Regions from separate parts of the Massilia sp. P1_C10 genome, predicted to be linked through region 3. Evidence: predicted binding sites of a transcription regulator. Region 3 holds the regulator's gene; each other region holds the start of a gene.

Region 1 (6,428 bases), on a different contig from region 3:
GGCCGGATGCAGGTTCACATAGGAATAGGCGATGCGCACCGGCGTGCCGTGCATCGCGTCGTTGCGGAACAGCACCGTCGCGCCGTGTCCGCGCTCGTCCTCGGGCGGCGGCGGCAGGTCGCGGTCGCCGTCGACGAATTCACCGCGCGCCCCGCTGACCTGGAAGTAGACGTTGTCGATGTCGTCGGCGCGCAGCACCTCGCGCGCGCCGCCGGCCAGGCGCGACACCACCTTGCCGTCGACTTCGCGCACCTGCTGCGCCAGCACCGTGACGCTGTCCTCCAGCGCATGGTCGAACGGCTGGTTGGCGATCGACTTGGCGACCAGGTAGGTGATGGCGATACTCATTGGCCACAGCAGCAGCAGCGGCGCCAGCATCCAGTCGAGGATCTCGCCGAACAGCGAATGCTGGATGTTCTCGTCCTGCTCGGAACTGGCCGGCGGCGCCGGCTCGATGACGGCGTCGGGAAGAAAGGGGCTGCTCTCGCGCGCCTTCACTTCGATTCGGGGCCCGGTTCGGCGGCGGCGCTGCGTTCGAGGCAGTAGCCCAGGCCGCGCACGGTGGCGATGCGCACGCCGCCCACTTCGATCTTCTTGCGCAGGCGGTGCACGTACACTTCGATGGCGTTGTTCGACACTTCCTCGCCCCATTCGCACAAGTGGTCGACCAGCTGCTCCTTCGAGACCAGCCGGCCGGTGCGCGCCAGCAGGATCTCGAGCAGGCCCAGTTCGCGCGCCGACAGGTCGAGCATCTGGTCGTTGATGTAGGCGCTGCGCCCGACCTGGTCGTACGACAGCGGGCCGTGGCGGATCACGGTGGAGCCGCCGCCGGCGCCGCGCCGGGTCAGCGCGCGCACCCGCGCCTCCAGTTCGGACAGCGCGAACGGCTTTGCCATGTAATCGTCGGCGCCCAGGTCGAGGCCATTGACGCGCTGCTCGATCGAATCGGCGGCCGTCAAAATCAGCACCGGCAGCAGCGAGGAGCGGGCGCGCAGGCGGCGCAGCACTTCCAGCCCGCTCATCTTGGGCAGGCCCAGGTCGAGGATCAGGAGGTCGAATTCCTGGGTCGACAGCGCGGTGTCGGCGTCGGGGCCGTTCTTGACGCAGTCGATGGCGTAGCCGGACTGGCGCAGCGACCGCGTCAATCCATCGGCCAGCACGCTATCATCCTCGGCAAGTAAAATACGCATGGCGGAACCCGTGATATCAATGTGACCATTGTGTGGCATTTAGTGCCGCATGGCGAGTCTTTGATGTCATTCGCCTGATTTTGATATTTTTCACACGCCGCGCAAACACCGCTTGCAAAGACTACTGTATTTTTGTACAGTGTCGTCTGTGCCGGCCCGCTGGCCCCTGACCAGCCCTTATTCCAGACTGAAAGAACACCATGGACGACAAGAAAACGAACTTAAACGCCGCCGAAAAAAGCAAGGCCCTGGCCGCGGCGCTGGCGCAAATCGAAAAGCAGTTCGGCAAGGGCTCGGTCATGCGCATGGACGGCAACGCGCCGGTCGAAGAAGTCCAGGTCGTCTCGACCGGCTCGCTCGGCCTCGACATCGCGCTGGGCGTCGGCGGTTTGCCGCGCGGCCGCATCGTCGAAATCTACGGCCCTGAATCGTCGGGCAAGACCACGCTGACCCTGCAGACCATCGCGCAAATGCAAAAGCTGGGCGGCACCTGCGCCTTCATCGACGCCGAGCACGCGCTGGACGTCGGCTACGCCCAGAAGCTGGGCATCAACCTGTCCGAGCTGCTCATTTCGCAGCCCGACACCGGCGAGCAGGCACTGGAAATCTGCGACGCGCTGGTGCGCTCGGGCAGCGTCGACCTGGTCGTCATCGACTCGGTGGCCGCGCTCACGCCGCGCGCCGAAATCGAAGGCGACATGGGCGACTCGCTGCCCGGCCTGCAGGCGCGCCTGATGTCGCAAGCGCTGCGCAAGCTGACCGGCTCGATCAACCGCACCAACACCCTGGTCATCTTCATCAACCAGATCCGCATGAAGATCGGCGTCATGTTCGGCAGCCCGGAGACCACCACCGGCGGCAACGCGCTCAAGTTCTACGCTTCGGTGCGCCTGGACATCCGCCGCACCGGCTCGATCAAGTCGGGCGACGAAGTGATCGGCAACGAAACCAAGGTCAAGGTCGTCAAGAACAAGATCGCGCCGCCGTTCAAGGAAGCGCACTTCGACATCCTGTACGGCGCCGGCACCTCGCGCGAGGGCGAAATCCTCGACCTGGGCGCCGACAACAAGGTCGTCGAAAAGTCCGGCTCGTGGTACAGCTACAACGGCGAGCGCATCGGCCAGGGCAAGGACAACGCCCGCCTGTTCCTGGTCGAGCGTCCGGCATTGGCGCGCGAGATCGAAAACAAGGTGCGCGCGGCGCTGGGCGTGCGCGAACTGCCGCCGCCTGCCGGCGAAGAGGCGGCAGCCAAGCCGGCCAAGCTGAAAGCCGTCGCCGAGTAATACCATGGCTGCGCCCCAACTGAGCCTGAAAGGCCGTGCCTTGCGCTTCCTGTCGATGCGCGAGCACAGCCGGATCGAGCTGGGGCGCAAGCTGTCGAAGTATGCGGAAGAGGGAGACGATGTGAACGCTTTGCTCGACTTCCTCGAACAGAACAACTGGCTGTCGACGGAACGCTTTTCCGAATCGCTGATCAACCGGCGCGGGGCGCGTTACGGCAACAACCGCATCGTCGCCGAGCTGCAGCAGCATGGCGTCAAGGGCGAAGCGCTGGCCGAGCTCAAGGCGGGGCTGGCGGACAGCGAGGCGGCGCGCGCGGCCGAGGTCTGGCAGCGTAAGTTCGGCGAAGTCGCGACCGATGCCGCGGGGCGCGCCAAGCAGATGCGCTTCCTGCTCACGCGCGGCTTCTCGCAGTCGGCGGTGCGCAAGGCCATCAAAGGCAGCGTCGACGAATTCGACTAGCCGCTGCAGTATTCGGAGTTGGGGTCTGGTCCTGCGGACCTGACCTCATTGAATGATCGGCAAACGATTTCCCAGCAAGGCGTCTTTCGCCGTATGCGGCAACTCCGGTTGAGCGCGCATACTCCTCACCGGCGAAAGGCGCCGCGCTTTTTTGACATGGCGGTGTCTGGTCGCGCGCACCTGATACCGTTTTTCGCCTCTTGCGCTAGTCGTCAGACGATCCGCTATCGTCCGAACTGCTGTCATCTTCCGACTCGGCGCTGTCCGCATCGAGGTCGCTGCCACTCGATCCATCATCGTCCTCCGAACTTTCATCGTCGTCGCTGCTGAACGGATTGAATCCGGATTCTGTGCTGACGCCGCTGCTCCACACGAAACCGTTGTTCGTACGAACAAATCTGCGGCGCGGAGCACGATTGATGTCGGCACTCTCATTGCCTTCACTGAGTCCGAAGAAGCGCCGGATCGAAGCAAGCCAGGTGGCAGTCATTATTTACCTCCGTGTCGAAACCGCCAGCATGCATGGATTGACTGCCTGCATCTTGATGGGGCGCATGCCCCGGCGCCAACGACGGGAACCCGGCATCCCCGTCCCCCGCAGGACTAGACCTCCGCCCGGCCGCGCAAGCTTGATTATCAGGCAATAAAATCGGCCAATATCCGGCAAAATTCTATGTTGCAGTGCAACTGACGGCGGTCTTGTGCTAAACTTTTGGGGTTTTAGCAGCGCCGCAAGAGCGGTTGTCCCCGTAGAAACTGCGGCGACGTGCATCAGCACACGGCTGCATCACTATTTACCGCCGCATTGCCGGCCCTGGTCTCTATGCCCTTGTCTCCACCTGTTCCCCGCGCTTTACGGCATACCCGCGCGATCCACGTTGACGCCTTTGCGCGCGAGGATGGCCTGTGGGATCTCGACGCGCGCATCACCGACGTGAAGACCGGCGACATCAAGCTCGCCTCCGGCCTGCGCGAAGGCGGCGACCCGGTGCATGACCTGAACTTACGCATCACCATCAACCGCGAGCTGGTCATCGTCGATGCCGAAGCCGCGTCCGACAAAGTCCCGTATCCTGGCTACTGCGACACCATCGCGCCGGCCTACAAGAAGCTCATCGGCCTGTCGCTGATGCACCATTTCCGGCTGCACCTGAAGGACCGCCTCGCTGGCGTACTCGGCTGCACCCACCTGACCGAGCTGGCGCTGGTGCTGCCGACCGCCGCCATCCAGGCCTACGCCAACGACGTCATCAAGACGCGCGACGGCGACGCAGCCGACGAATCCACCGAACGCCCATTTCAGCTCGACCGCTGCCACGCGCTGCGCGTCGATGGTCCCGCCGTCGCCCGCTACTACCCGCGCTGGGCGTTGAAAGTCGTCAATAGTTGAGTAAATAGTTAGCAGTCGCAGTGCCGCGTGCAGCCCGCGCGAACCAATCGTATTTCAACCGTATTTCTACAAACAGTTTCTGAAGAAGGGAAGCCAGCATGAAGATCCATGAGTATCAAGGCAAGGAAATCCTCCGAAAGTTCGGGGTGACGGTACCGCGCGGCATTCCGTGCATGACCGTGGAAGAGGCTGTCAAAGCCGCTGAAACGCTGGGCGGCCCGGTGTGGGTCGTCAAGGCGCAGATCCACGCAGGCGGCCGCGGCAAGGGCGGCGGCGTCAAGGTTGCCAAGTCGCTCGAGCAGGTCAAGGAATACGCCGACCAGATCATGGGCATGCAGCTCATCACGCACCAGACCGGTCCTGAAGGCCAGAAGGTCCGTCGCCTGCTGATCGAAGAAGGCGCCGACATCAAGCAGGAACTGTACGTGTCGATGGTCACCGACCGCATCTCGCAGCGCGTCGTGCTGATGGCCTCGTCGGAAGGCGGCATGGACATCGAGGAAGTCGCTCACTCGCACCCGGAAAAAATCCACCAGATCGCGATCGATCCGGCCGTCGGCCTGACCGACGCTGAAGCGGACGAGATCTCGGCCAAGATCGGCGTGCCTGCCGGTTCGATCGCCGATGCGCGCGTTCAGTTGCAAGGCCTGTACAAGGCTTACTGGGAAACCGACGCTTCGCTGGCCGAAATCAACCCGCTGGTTATCACCGGTTCGGGCAAAGTCATCGCCCTCGACGCGAAGTTCAACTTCGACTCGAACGCGCTGTATCGCCAGCCTGAAATCGTCGCCTTCCGCGACCTGGACGAAGAAGATCCCGCCGAAGTGGAAGCGTCGAAGTTCGACCTCGCCTACATTTCGCTCGACGGCAACATCGGCTGCCTGGTCAATGGCGCCGGCCTTGCCATGGCTACCATGGACACCATCAAGCTGTTCGGCGGCGAGCCTGCCAACTTCCTCGACGTGGGCGGCGGCGCAACGGCTGAAAAAGTCACCGAAGCGTTCAAGATCATGTTGAAGAACCCTGGCCTGAAAGCCATCCTGGTGAACATCTTCGGCGGCATCATGCGCTGCGACGTCATCGCCGAAGGCGTGATCACCGCGTCGAAAGCGGTCTCGCTGCAAGTGCCGCTGGTCGTCCGCATGAAGGGCACCAACGAAGACATCGGCAAGAAGATGCTGGCCGACTCGGGCCTGCCGATCATCGCCGCCGATACGATGGAAGACGCTGCGAAAGCCGTTGTCGCTGCCGCCGCTGGTAAAGCCTAATTCGAAGGAAATAACATGTCGATCCTGATCAATAAAGATACAAAAGTTGTCACCCAGGGAATTACCGGCAAGACCGGTCAGTTCCACACCCGCATGTGCCGCGACTACGCGAACGGCAAAGAGGCGTTCGTCGCCGGCGTGAACCCGAAGAAAGCCGGCGAAGACTTCGAAGGCATTCCGATTTTCGCCAACGTCGCCGAAGCGAAAAAAGAAACCGGCGCCAACGTGTCGGTCATCTACGTGCCGCCAGCAGGCGCCGCCGCCGCGATCTGGGAAGCCGTCGAAGCCGAACTCGACCTGGCGATCTGCATCACCGAAGGCATTCCTGTGCGCGACATGATGGCGCTGAAGGACCGCATGGCCAAGGCCGGCTCGAAGACCCTGCTGCTGGGTCCTAACTGCCCCGGCCTGATCACCCCGGACGAAATCAAGATCGGCATCATGCCGGGCCACATCCACAAAAAGGGCCGCATCGGCGTCGTGTCGCGCTCGGGCACCCTGACCTATGAAGCAGTCGGCCAGCTGACCGCGCTGGGCCTGGGCCAGTCGTCGGCAGTCGGCATCGGCGGCGACCCGATCAACGGTCTGAAGCACATCGACATCATGAAGATGTTCAACGACGATCCGGATACCGACGCGGTCATCATGATCGGCGAAATCGGCGGTCCTGACGAAGCCAACGCTGCTTACTGGATCAAGGACAACATGAAGAAGCCGGTGGTTTGCTTCATCGCCGGCGTCACCGCGCCACCGGGCAAGCGCATGGGCCACGCCGGCGCGCTGATCTCGGGCGGCGCCGACACCGCGCAAGCGAAGCTGGACATCATGGCCGAGTGC
Region 2 (6,428 bases), on a different contig from region 3:
CAACGGCCAGGGCGTCGAGCGCGATGCCGCGCTGGCGCTGGTCTGGTTCCGCGAGGCCGCCGAGCAGGGACACGCAGGCGCCCAGGACAACCTCGGCCTGCGCCACGAATTCGGCCAAGGCGTCGCCCAGGACTTCGCGCAAGCCGCGCGCTGGTACCGCAAGGCCGCCGAGCAGGGATTCGCCAGCGCCCAGTACCACCTGGCGCAGCTGCACGACAGCGGCAGCGGCGTCGAGGCCGACCGCGCCGAAGCGTTCGCGTGGTATCGCAAGGCCGCCGAACAGGGCCACCTGCGCGCCCAGTTCGACCTCGCGCTGTGCTTCGAGAACGGCTTGGGCGTGGCGCAGGACGTCCAGGCAGCGCTGAAATGGTACCTGCGCGCCGCCGAACAGGATTATTCCGCGGCCCAGTTCAAGGTCGGCACCATGTTCGACCTCGATGATGCCGAAGACGGCCAGGCCTATGGCTGGTACCTGAAGGCGGCCGAACGGGGCCACGCGCTGGCGCAGTTCGCGCTCGGCCTGCGCCACGACAACGGCCAGGGCGTGCCGCGCGATTACGCCGCAGCCCATTACTGGTACCTGTGCGCCGCCCGCCAGGGCCACGCGCGCGCCCAGTTCAATGTCGGCCTGATGTACCTGACCGGCCAGGGCGTGCCGGCCGACGCGCTGCAAGCGTCGGAGTGGCTGCAGCGCGCCGCGCTGGGCGGCATCGAGGCCGCCGAACGTTACGCCAAGCAGGCCGCCGCTCGCATGGACGCCGCGCAGCGCGCCCAATTCGAACTCGAACACGAGCAGCCGCGCGCGGCCTGACTTCCGCAATTTTTTTGACCTCACCAAGCACACTCATGAAACTCAAACTCCTGGTTGCCCTCGCGTTCGGATTCTCCGTGGCCGCGCAGGCCGCGGCGCCGCTGCACGCCGCGCCGGCTTCGTTCGACCGCGCCCCGTACACCATCGCCTATAAAAAATTCGTGCTGTCGAACGGCCTGACCTTGATCGTCCACGAAGACCACAACGTGCCGGTGGTCGGCGTGAACATGTGGTACCACGTCGGATCGCGCAACGAGAAGCGCGGCAAGACCGGCTTCGCGCATTTGTTCGAACACTTCTTCTTCAACGGCTCCGAGAATTATCCGCACGGCTTCCGCGAGGCGATGGACGACCTGGGCGCCAACAACCGCAACGGCACCACCAACACCGACCGCACCAACTTCTTCGAGGACGTGCCGGTGTCGGCGCTCGAGCGCACGCTGTATCTCGAGTCGGACCGCATGGGCTTCCTGGCGAACTACATCTCGAAGGAGATGCTCGAGCGCGAGCGCGGCGTGGTGCAGAACGAAAAGCGCCAGGGCGAGAACCAGCCATACGGGCGCGTGCGCAACGAAATCAGCGCCAAGATGTATCCGTATTCGCACCCGTATTCGTGGTCGACGATCGGCAGCATGGACGACCTGAACGCCGCTTCGCTGGACGACATCAAGGAGTGGTACCGCACCTACTACGGCCCGAACAACGCCGTGATTTCGCTGGCCGGCGACATCACCCCCGAGCGCGCGCTGGAACTGGTGAACAAATACTTCGGCGCGATCCCTCCGGGCCCGCCGCTGCCGCGTACCGAGACCTGGATCCCCACGCTCGACCGCAATATCCGCGACGAGATGGAAGACCAGGTGCCGCAGGTGCGCGTGACGCGCAGCTGGCACGCGGCCGCATGGAAGGACCCGGACGTGCAGCGCCTCGAACTGTTCGCCAATGTGCTGGCCGGCTCGAAGAACGCGCGCCTCGACCGCCGCCTGGTGTACGAGAAGGCGCTGGCCACATCGGTGAACGCATCGGTCAACGACAGCGAGCTGGGAAGCACCTTCAACATCTCGGTGATGGTCAAGCCGGGCGTCGATCCGCAACTGGTCGAGCGCGAAGTCGACGCGGTGCTGGCCGAACTGCTGGACAAGGGGCCGACCGCCGCCGAACTGGCGCGCGTGAAGACCCGCAACCTGGCCGATTTCTCGCGCAGCATCGAGCGCCTGGGCGGCTTCGGCGGGCGTTCCGACGTGCTGGCCGAAAGCATGACCTACGGCGGCGCGCCGGACGCTTACCTGACCCGACTCGAGCGCATGGCCAACGCCAATCCTGCGGAAGTGAAGACCGCCGCCAACAAGTGGCTGCGCGCGAACTACTACACGATGACCGTGCGTCCGTTCGCCAAGCTGGCAGCGGCCAAGCCGGCGGTCGACCGCAAGCTGCTGCCGGCGCTGGGCAATCCGCCTGAGGTGAAGTTTCCGGCGATCGTGCGCGGCCAGCTGAAAAACGGCCTGAAGGTGATGGTGCTCGAACGGCACTCCGCGCCGATCGTCCACGTCGCGCTGGCCGTCGATGCCGGATCCACCTCCGACACGGCGGCCAGGGCCGGCGCCGCGTCGCTGGCGCTCGACTTGCTCGACAAGGGCAGCAAGACCCGCGACACCTTCCAGATGTCGGACGCGCTCGAGTCGCTCGGCGCGCGCATGTCCGCCGGCACCACGCCGGAGCTGTCGATCGTGCGCCTGCAGTCGACCAGCGCCAACCTGGCGCCGTCGCTGGCGATCATGGCCGACGCCGCGCTCAATCCGGCCTTCGCCCCCGATCAGTTCGCGCTGCAGAAGCAGCGCCGCCTGGCGCAGATCGCGCAGGAACGCGCGCAGCCGACCGGCCTGGCGCAGCGCCTGATGCCTGGCCTGCTGTACGGTCCTGACAACGCCTACGGACGCACCCCGATCGGCACCGAGAAGACCATCGCCGCTATTGGCCGCGACGACCTCGCGGCCTGGCACGCGGCTTGGTTCAAGCCGGGCAACGCCACCATCGTCGTAACCGGCGACACCACGCTGGAGAAGGTGATGCCGGCGCTTGAAGCGAGCTTCGGCGCCTGGCGCGCCGGCAGTGCCCCGGTCCGCGAAGGCATGGCCGCCGCGCGCACCGCGCCTGCAAAAATCTACCTGGTCGACAAGCCGGACGCGCCACAATCGATCATCGTCGCCGGCGAACTGTCGCAGACCCAGGGCCAGCCGGAGGATCTCGCGATGGAGCCGGTGATGCAGAATTTCGGCGGCATGGCCACCTCGCGCCTGAACCGCAACCTGCGCCTCGACAAGCACTGGAGCTACGGCACCTCGGGCGGCCTGACCAACCCGCGCGGCCAGCGCGCGCTGATGATCATCGCGCCGGTGCAGACCGACAAGACGCGCGAATCGATGGTCGAAGTGGCCAAGGAGATTCGCGGCGTGGCCGGCGAGCGTCCGCTGGCGGGCGAGGAGTACGCCAGCATCATGCGCAACATGGGATCGCGCCTGGCTGGCCGCTTCGAGACCGTGGCGGCGCTGGAGTCGGCGGCGCTGACCTCGATCAACCTGAAGCTGCCGGACAACTACTGGGCTGATTACGCCGGCAATATCCGCGGCCTCACCGAGCCGCAACTGGCCGCCGCCGCGCGCAAGTTCATCCGCCCCGAGCAGGTGACGTGGCTGGTGATCGGCGACCTGCGCAAGATCGAAAAAGGCGTGCGCGAGCTGGGCTGGGGCGACGTCGTCGTCCTGGACGCCGAAGGCAATTCTTTGCCGCGGTAGTCATTTGGGGTCAGACCCCACGTGTGTGGCTTTTTTAGTCGTCCTGGACATGAAGCCGCGCAATCGCGCGCCATTCCATCGTCTTCGGTGTAAAATACTGTATAAACATACAGTTAGAGCCGAAGCCGATGGAACTCACCGACAAGCTGGAAATCCTCGCTGACGCAGCGAAATACGACGCCTCCTGCGCCAGCAGCGGGGCGCCCAAGCGCTCGTCCGAGGGCAAGGACGGCATCGGCGCCACCAACGGCATGGGCATCTGCCACAGCTACACGCCGGACGGCCGCTGCGTCTCGCTGCTCAAGATCCTGCTCACCAACTTCTGCATCTACGACTGCCAGTACTGCGTCAACCGGCGCACCTCCAACGTGCCGCGCGCGCGTTTTTCGGTCGACGAGGTGGTCAAGCTCACCGTCGATTTCTACCTGCGCAATTACATCGACGGCCTGTTCCTCAGCTCCGGCATCATTCGTTCGGCCGACTACACGATGGAGCAGCTGGTCCACATCGCGCGCCAGCTGCGCGAGGTGCACAACTTCCGCGGCTATATCCACCTCAAGACCATCCCGGACGCCGACCCGGCGCTGATCGCCGCGGCCGGCAAATACGCCGACCGCCTCAGCGTCAACATCGAACTGCCGACCCAGGCCAGCGTGGAAAAGCTCGCCCCCGAAAAAAGCGTGCACACCATCAAACTGGCGATGGGCTCGATCCGGCGCCGGCTCGATGAAAAAGCCGAGGAGCCCAAGTCGCCCAAGTTCGCGCCGGCCGGGCAGAGCACCCAGATGATCGTCGGCGCCGACGCCAGCGACGACCAGACCATCCTGGCGACCGCGGAAACGCTGTACACCAGCTACAAGCTCAAGCGCGTCTATTACTCCGCCTTCAGCCCCATCCCGCAAAGTCCCGGCAGCGTGCCGCTGGCGCCGCCGCCGATGCTGCGCGAGCACCGGCTCTACCAGGCCGACTTCCTGCTGCGCAGTTACGGCTTCGTCGCCAGCGAACTGCTGCCCGCCAGCGGCGGCAACCTGGCGCTCGACATCGACCCCAAGCTGGCGTGGGCGCTGGCCAACCGCGAGCATTTTCCGATGGACCTGAACATGGCCGACGCCAGCATGATCGCGCGCGTGCCGGGCATCGGCCTGCGCAACGCCAAGCGCATCGTCGAACTGCGGCGGCTGCGCCGGATCCGCTATGTCGATCTCACGCGGCTACGCTGCAGCATGAAAAAAATTGCGCCCTTCATCGTCACCGCCGATTATTCGCCGGCGGCCGGAGCGGCATCGTCGGAGGTGCTGCGGCGTTCGCTGGCCGATTCGTCGCAGCAGATGAACTTATGGCCGGAATTGCGGGCAGCATAAACGCGGCGGTCGCCGCCAGCGCCGGCCAGCCTTTGCAAGTGGCCGGATTCGGCGAATGGCGTGAGGCGGCGCGCGAACTGCTCGCGTTCGACATCGCGCCGCACGCCGTCACCTGGGTCGGGCACGGCGCCGAGGCCGACCTGTTTGGCGCGGCTGCGGCGGCGCCGGCACCGGCTGCGGCGCCGCTCGCGATCGACCTCAGCCAGGCAAGGCCCGTGATGCACCTGCCGCGCAAGCTGATGGACATGCTGCAAAGCGCCGCATGCTGCCGCGTGCCGGACCGCTGGGCCTTCCTGTACCGGGTGGTCTGGCGCTGGCAGCATGGCGAGCAGGTGGTGCTGTCGCCGGCAGATGAAGACGGCAGCCGGCTGCATGCGATGGTCAAGGCGGTGCACCGCGAGGAGCACGACATGCATGCCTACATCCGCTTTCGCGAGCGTCCCGAAGCAGCCGGCGCGCCGCGTTTCGTCGCCTGGTTCGAGCCGGCCCACGACGTGCTGCCGCAAGTGGCGCAGCACTTCGTCAGCCGCATGGGCCGCATCAGCTGGATGATCGCCACGCCGGACGCCAGCGTGCTGTGGGACGGCGAAACGCTGCACAACACCGGGCCGCTGGTCAACAGCGCGGCCGACCTCGACGACGCCGGCGAAGCGCTGTGGCTCACCTACTACCGCAGCATCTTCAATCCGGCGCGGCTGAACGCGGGACTGATGCGCAGCCACATCCCGTCGCGCTTCTGGAAGCACCTGCCGGAAGGCAGCGTGGTGCCGCAGATGGTGACGCAGGCGGCGGCCGGCGCGCGCCGCACCGGCCAGGCCGAGGCGGTGGGGCAGCGGCGCGGCACCACCATCCCGATCGCCGCCGACAAGGCGCAGCCGCAGCGCCAGGCTCCGTCCACGCTGGACCAGTGCCGGCGCTGCGAGCTGTGGCGGCACGCCACGCAGGCGGTGGGCGGCGCCGGTCCGGCGCATGCGCGCATCATGCTGGTCGGCGAACAGCCGGGCGACCAGGAAGACCTGGCCGGAGAACCGTTCGTCGGCCCGGCCGGCCAGCTGCTGGACCAGGTCCTGCGCGATGCCGGCCTGGACCGGCGCACGGTCTACCTGACCAACGCGGTCAAGCACTTCAAGTGGGAGCCGCGCGGCAAGCGCCGGCTGCACAAGACGCCGGCGCAGCGCGAGATCGAGGCGTGCAGCTACTGGCTCGACCAGGAACTAGCCCACGTGAAGCCGGACGTGATCGTCGCCCTCGGCAGCACCGCGCTCAAGTCGGTGCTGGGTACCGCCAACGTCACGCTGAAGGACACGATCGGCAAACCGATGCGCCACGGCGGACGCTGGGTGGTGACGGTGTACCACCCGTCGTACGTGCTGCGGGTGCCGGACGAGGCGGCAAAACAGCACGCGCTGGCGGCGATGGTGGAGGGATTGAAGCAGGCGCAGCGCTTGTTGACGCAACCGGATG
Region 3 (6,428 bases):
TTCATCATCGGCGACGGCGCGGTTTCAGCCTTCTTCATCTTAACGGTGAGGTGACGCAGCACGGCATCATTGAATTTGAATGCGGTCTCGAGTTCCACCAGGGTCTCGTTGTCGCACTCGATGTTCATGCAGATGTAGTGTGCCTTAGGCAGCTTCTGGATCGAGTAAGCCATCTGACGACGGCCCCAGTCTTCGACGCGATGAATGTTACCGCCGCGCGCGGTGACGCTGGCCTTGTAACGTTCGATCATCGCCGGGACTTGCTCGCTTTGGTCCGGGTGGACGATAAAAACGATTTCATAATGACGCATGCATAACTCCTTAGGGACGTTTAAAACAAAAGCCCACCTCGGCGTCAAGACGAGTGTGGGAAGGGAAAGCCGGCAATTATAGCGCGGAAGCGGCGGCGCTGGCAATGGGTTTGTGGCGTCAGGGCGCGGGCGGAGCGGATCCAGCCGCGCTGCCAGGCACGAAACCGGCGTCGCGCAGCTGGGCCAGGGTATACGGATTAGCGGCAGGGAAGGCGGAAGGCGCAAGGCCGGTCTCGATGGCCGCAAGCTGAACGGCGTGCGGATACGCCTCTTCCGCAACCTCTGCCAGTGCAGGCACGAGGCTGGGACTATCTTTCAGCTTTCTTTCGATCCGCCGACGTTGTTCGTACAGCGTGCGCAACCAGCTCTTTGACATGCGTTCGGGCGGGAATTCGCACTTCAGCAAGTGCATCAGCAACACCTCGAGGCGACTTTCCAGCGCCCTGCGCTCATGTTTCACGATGGACTCAAGTTCCTCGATCAGGTTTTCCAGGTCCAGCTCGGTGAAGCGGCGCTGGCGCAACAATGCGATCTGATGCTCGAACCACAGCACCATATCCGCTTCATAGTCGGCGCTATCCTGCCTGTCCGTTTTGAGTTCCAACATGGTGAACCTCCTATTGAGTCACGTTAGCACTCGCTTATCGACTCGTCCAGCGAACCCGGCAACATGCACCAATCGGGGTCAGACCTCCGGAAGCATCGAACTCCGCCGGCAAACAGTGACGTGAATATCGGGTTTCGCTCTTGGCTTGATCGGGAAAATTGCTCAATTTGGGTGGAAAACTGCGGTTTTTCGAATTTTCGGAGCGCTGACACCGGTTTTTTGTGAAGTTTCCCTTGCGCTGGACGAAATACTGTACAAAAATACAGTCTGTTCATACAACCAGCACCCGCACACCCAATGATCAAGCTCACAGCACGGCAAGAACAGATCCTTAACCTGATTCGGGATGCAATCGAGAACACGGGCTTTCCGCCGACCCGCGCCGAAATCGCCACCGAACTGGGCTTCAAGTCGGCCAACGCCGCCGAGGAGCACCTGCAGGCATTGGCGCGCAAGGGCGTCATCGAAATCTCGCCCGGCACCTCGCGCGGCATCCGGCTGGTCGGCGCCGGCATCCCGGAATCGATGCCGATGCCGCCGCCGACGCTGATGATGTCGCTGCCGCTGGTCGGCCGCGTCGCCGCCGGCTCGCCGATCCTGGCGCTCGAGCATGTCGAGGCCACCTACAGCGTCGACCCGGCGATGTTTTCGTCGAAACCGGACTTCCTACTGAAGGTGCGCGGCCTGTCGATGCGCGACGCCGGCATCATGGACGGCGACCTGCTGGCCGTGAAGAAGATCGACAGCGCGAAGAATGGCCAGATCGTGGTCGCGCGCATCGGCGACGACGTCACCGTCAAGCGCTACCGCAAGACCGGCGCGCTGATTGAATTGTTGCCGGAGAACCCGGACTTCAAGGTGATCAAGGTCGATCCCTCAGTCGACGACTTCGCCCTCGAAGGACTCGCCGTCGGCCTGATGCGGACCTGGCACTAAGCCTTATTTGCTGACCGGTACGTAGTTGTTCTTGCGCGCCTCGAGCTCGGCGGCACGGCCGCCGCTGTCCGAGGACTTGACCAGTTCGTTGTGCTCCTTGACCCAGGCCTCGGTCGCGCCGCGCCAGGCGGCGTAGTCGGCCAGCGTCAGCTTTGCGCCGATCGAGGCGTCGGCCACGATACGCTGCCGCGCCTCTTCCAGGCGCGCCCTCGCCGCTTCCGTCTCCTGCTGGTTGAATAACTTGAACAGGTCGTCGGGCACCACCGACTCCAGCGTGGCGTGCGCGTTCATGTTAGCCACGAAGCCGTTATAGCAATCCTGCCAGATTTCGACCTTGTCGGCGACCCGCTTGATGTCGTCGTTGCCCTTCGAGATCGCGGGAATGCGCGGTGCGGCGCAGCTGAACTTGCCCGATTTGAGGTCGGCGCCGTCGTACTTCGTCACCCAGTAGTCGATCTCGGCGCGCCGCGCCGTCCGCTGCCGCATCACTTCGAGCGCCGCCACGGCGACCTTGTCGCCCTTCGCCGCCGCCTTGGTGAACCACAACTGCGCCTTGGCGTCGTCGATCGCGCCCGCCTCGCCGTACCAGTACATCTCGGCCAGGTGGCGCTGGGCTTCAGCATTGCCGCCATTGGCCAGTTTGGTGTAGGCCTGCAATGCCTGGGGGTAAGCCTTTTTCTGGAACTGGGCGTTCGCGTCGGCGAGTTCGTCGGCGCTGGCGCCCAGGGCAGCGAAGGAAAGGCTCAGGCAGAGTACAAATTTCTTCATCGGGTCCAGTCTTTCGAAAGTGTCAGGCGTCCAGCGCGCCCTTGAAATCGGCCAGCAGGTCCGCCGTATCCTCGATGCCGACCGACACGCGGATCAGCGATTCGGCGATGCCCATGCTGGCGCGGCGCTGGGCCCCCATCTCGAAGAAGATGGTGTGCGCCACCGGGATCACCAGGGTGCGGGTGTCGCCCAGGTTGCTGGCCGGGATGCCGATGTTCAGCCGGTTCAGGTAGTCGAAGCAATCGATGCCGTCCGCCAGCTCGAAGCTGAACAGCGAGCCGTAGGAGCGGAACAGCGCGCCGGCCAGGTCGTGCTGCGGATGCGAGACCAGGCCCGGATAGTGCACCGCCGCCACGCGCGGGTCGGCTTCGAGCATGCGCGCCAGCGCCATCGCGTTGGCGCAGCTGCGCTCCATGCGCAGCGCCAGCGTCTCGGCGCCGACCGCGATGTGGTGCGCCGCTTCCGGCCCGAGCGAGGCGCCGAAGTCGCGCAGGCCCTTGGCGCGCAGCTGCGCCATGCCCCACTGGGCCGGCGGATTGCGCTTGTAGTTGTCGGCGATATTGGGGTAGTTGTTCCAGTCGTATTCGCCGGTGTCGGTCAGGCTGCCGCCCAGCGCGATGCCGTGGCCGCCGATCGACTTGGTCAGCGAGTTGACCACCAGGCCGGCGCCGACCGCCTTGGGGCGGAACAGCCAGGGCGTGGTCATGGTGTTGTCGACCACGAACAGGATGCCGCGCGCGCGGCACAGCGCGCCGATGCGGGCCAGGTCGGCGACCTGGGTGCGCGGGTTGGCGATGGTCTCGGCGAACACCAGCCGCGTGTTCGCGTTCAGCGCCGCTTCGACGTTGGCGACATCGGTGGCGTCGACGAAATCGACCGCCACGCCCTGCCCCGCCACTGTCTGCCACAGGCTGTTGGTGTTACCGAACAGGAAGGACGACGACACCACGTGGTCGCCGGCGCGCAGCAGGCCCTGGAAGATGGCGCCGATCGCGCCCATGCCGGTCGCGAAGCACAAGGTCGCGACGCCGTCTTCCATGCGCGTGACCTTGTCTTCCAGCGCGGCCACCGTCGGATTGCCCTGGCGGCCGTAGCGAAAGCCCGGCTCCTTGCCCTGGAATACCGACGCCAGCTGGCGCGCGTCGGTGTAGCCGAACGCGACCGAGGTGTGCACCGGCTTGTGCAGCGAGCCCTGCTCGATCGGCTTGCGCCGGTCGTTGTGCAGGACCGTGGTGGTGAAGCCGAAGGTCTTCTTCTCGCTCATGGTGTGCCGCGCCCTTATTCCGCCGTCACCGGTTTCAGGTGCAACTGGGTCGTGACCGCGTCTTCCAGCGGTGCGTTCTTGGGATTGTGGCGCGCGAATTCGAGCCGGTCCAGGTAAGCCTGGGAAATGTCGCCGGTCACGTAGATGCCGTCGAAGCACGATGCCTCGAAATTGGTCAGCGCCGGGTTGACGTCCGAGATCGAGCGCTTGAGCGCGTCGACGTCCTGGTACACCAGCTTGTCGGCGGTGATCTCGCGGCAGATTTCCTCGTTGCTGCGGCCGTAGGCGATCAGCTCGCCGCGGGTCGGCATGTCGATGCCGTACACGTTGGGGAACAGCACCGGCGGCGCGGCCGAGGCGAAGATGACGTTTTTGGCGCCGGCTTCGCGCGCCATCTGGACGATCTCGCGGCTGGTCGTGCCGCGCACGATCGAGTCGTCCACCAGCAGCACGTTCTTGCCCTTGAATTCGGAGGCGATCGCGTTGAGCTTCTGGCGCACCGACTTGCTGCGCATCGCCTGGCCTGGCATCAGGAAGGTGCGGCCGATGTAGCGGTTCTTGATGAAGCCTTCGCGGTACTCGATGCCGAGCTTGAGCGCCAGCTGGATCGCGGCCGGGCGCGACGAATCGGGAATCGGCATGACGACGTCGATCTCGCCCGACGAGAATTCCTTGCGGATCTTCTCGGCCAGGTGCTCGCCCATCTTCAGGCGCGTGGCGTAGACCGAGGCGCCGTCGAGGATCGAGTCGGGGCGGGCCAGGTAGACGTATTCGAAGGCGCACGGGTTGAGCGACGGATTGTCGGCGCACTGGCGCTGGTGCAGCACGCCGTCGTTGTCGATGAACACCGCCTCGCCCGGCGCGATGTCGCGCAGGAAGCGGAAGCCGATGCCTTCGAGCGCCACCGATTCGCTGGCGACCATGTATTCGACGCCGTCATCCGTTTCGTTGACGCCCAGGCACAGCGGACGGATGCCGAAGGGATCGCGGAACGCCAGCAGGCCGTGGCCGGCGATCTGCGCCACCACGGCGTAGGCGCCGCGCACCCGGCGGTGCACCATCGCCACGCCCTTGAACACGGCGTCGGGATCGAGCGTGTAGCCGGTGGCGGCTTCCTGGATCTCGTGCGCCAGGACGTTGAGCAATACTTCGGAATCGGAATCGGTGTTGATGTGGCGGCGGTCGTTCTTGAACAGCGCCTGCTTCAGCTCTTCCTGGTTGGTCAGGTTGCCGTTGTGCGCCAGCGTGATGCCGAACGGTGCGTTGACGTAGAACGGCTGCGCTTCTTCCTCGCTCGACGAACCTGCGGTCGGATAGCGGCAGTGGCCGATACCCGAATTGCCCTGCAGCGAACGCATGTTGCGGGTGCGGAAGACGTCGCGCACCAGCCCATTGGCCTTGTGCATGGAGAACATGCTGCTGTGATTGGTTGCGATGCCCGCCGCATCCTGGCCGCGGTGCTGCAGCAGCAGCAAGGCGTCATACAGGACTTGATTGACGGGTTGATGGGAGACGACGCCGACGATGCCACACATGGTGCACTCCTAAAGCCTGGACAGCAAAAATTGAAAATCGTTCTAAAAATGCACGTGCTGCGTCAGCGCAGCCGGCAAGAAAGGTTTGACGGTGCGCGCCCCGGTTTCCGCCATCGGCGCGAGCAGCGCGTTCTTCCAGAAATCCTGTTGCGGGATCGAGGTCATCCCGCACAATATGACGCCGAACAGCACGATTACAATGCCGCGCGCCAGGCCGAACAGCCCGCCCAGGCCGCGGTCGGCGAGCGAGAGGCCGCTGGCCTTGATCACCGCCTCGGCCGCCATGCTGAGCAGGCCCATCAGGATGCGCACGCCGAGGAACAGGGCCACGAAGGCCACCATCAGGCGCACCGCCTCGCCGGGAATCATCGCCGGCAGCATCGGGGCCAGCGTGGCGCCGTACATGTTGGCGACGACGAAGGCCACCACCCAGCTCAGCAGCGACAGGATCTCCTTGACCAGGCCGCGCATGGTGCTGATCACGACCGAGGCCAGCAGCACGAACAATACCAAATAATCGAAAATCGTCACGCCGGGGTCGCCTGCCTTCGCTATTTGCCGTCAGGCTTGACCATGCTGCCCGACAAGCCAACTTTGTCCAGCTTTGCGCGCATCTTGTCGGCTTCCTCGCGCGAGAACGGGCCGACCTTGACCTGGATCCGCTCACCCGAGGACGTCGCCACCTTGTGGGTGAAGGAGCGGATGCCGGCCTCCTTGAGCTTGTCCTGCAGTTCGGCGACCTTGTCGGCCGAACCGAGCGCGGCGACCTGCACCACAAATTTTTCCGGCGCCTTCGGCTTGTCGGCAGCCTTGCCTTCGAGGATGGCCAGCGCGCGCGCAGCGTCTTCCGGCGACTGCGCCGGCTTGGCGGCGACTTTCTCGACCTTTTCTTCGGCCTTCGGCTTTGCCGCCGGCTTCGCTTCCGCCGGCTTGACCTCGGCCTTCGCGGCCGGCTTCGGATCTTCCTTCTTCGGCGCGGGCGCGGCTTCCGGCTTCGGCTCGGCGGC

The links. Region 3 encodes LexA, which represses DNA repair genes until DNA is damaged. Its sites were predicted from a motif close to ACTGTATNNNNATACAGT; they were not measured.
Region 1: a site for LexA is predicted at 1,314-1,331, ahead of recA (recombinase RecA). Genes of this name have one in related genera too.
Region 2: a site for LexA is predicted at 3,700-3,717, ahead of AC1D02_RS21560 (putative DNA modification/repair radical SAM protein). Genes of this name have one in related genera too.

The regions. Positions count from the first base shown of each region.
Region 1 is NZ_JBFUAC010000012.1:55,759-62,186, reverse strand. It holds gene AC1D02_RS20815 (sensor histidine kinase N-terminal domain-containing protein) at 1-498, opposite strand, end outside; gene AC1D02_RS20810 (response regulator) at 495-1,190, opposite strand; gene recA (recombinase RecA) at 1,391-2,473, shown strand; gene recX (recombination regulator RecX) at 2,478-2,933, shown strand; gene AC1D02_RS20795 (hypothetical protein) at 3,139-3,423, opposite strand; gene AC1D02_RS20790 (DUF2889 domain-containing protein) at 3,757-4,323, shown strand; gene sucC (ADP-forming succinate--CoA ligase subunit beta) at 4,422-5,591, shown strand; gene sucD (succinate--CoA ligase subunit alpha) at 5,607-6,428, shown strand, end outside.
Region 2 is NZ_JBFUAC010000014.1:49,699-56,126, forward strand. It holds gene AC1D02_RS21550 (SEL1-like repeat protein) at 1-811, shown strand, start outside; gene AC1D02_RS21555 (M16 family metallopeptidase) at 847-3,603, shown strand; gene AC1D02_RS21560 (putative DNA modification/repair radical SAM protein) at 3,732-4,964, shown strand; gene AC1D02_RS21565 (UdgX family uracil-DNA binding protein) at 4,940-6,428, shown strand, end outside.
Region 3 is NZ_JBFUAC010000002.1:552,377-558,804, forward strand. It holds gene rpsF (30S ribosomal protein S6) at 1-311, opposite strand, end outside; gene AC1D02_RS06855 (DUF29 domain-containing protein) at 430-918, opposite strand; gene lexA (transcriptional repressor LexA) at 1,216-1,854, shown strand; gene AC1D02_RS06865 (sel1 repeat family protein) at 1,858-2,622, opposite strand; gene AC1D02_RS06870 (cystathionine gamma-synthase family protein) at 2,645-3,886, opposite strand; gene purF (amidophosphoribosyltransferase) at 3,901-5,421, opposite strand; gene AC1D02_RS06880 (CvpA family protein) at 5,464-5,952, opposite strand; gene AC1D02_RS06885 (SPOR domain-containing protein) at 5,973-6,428, opposite strand, start outside.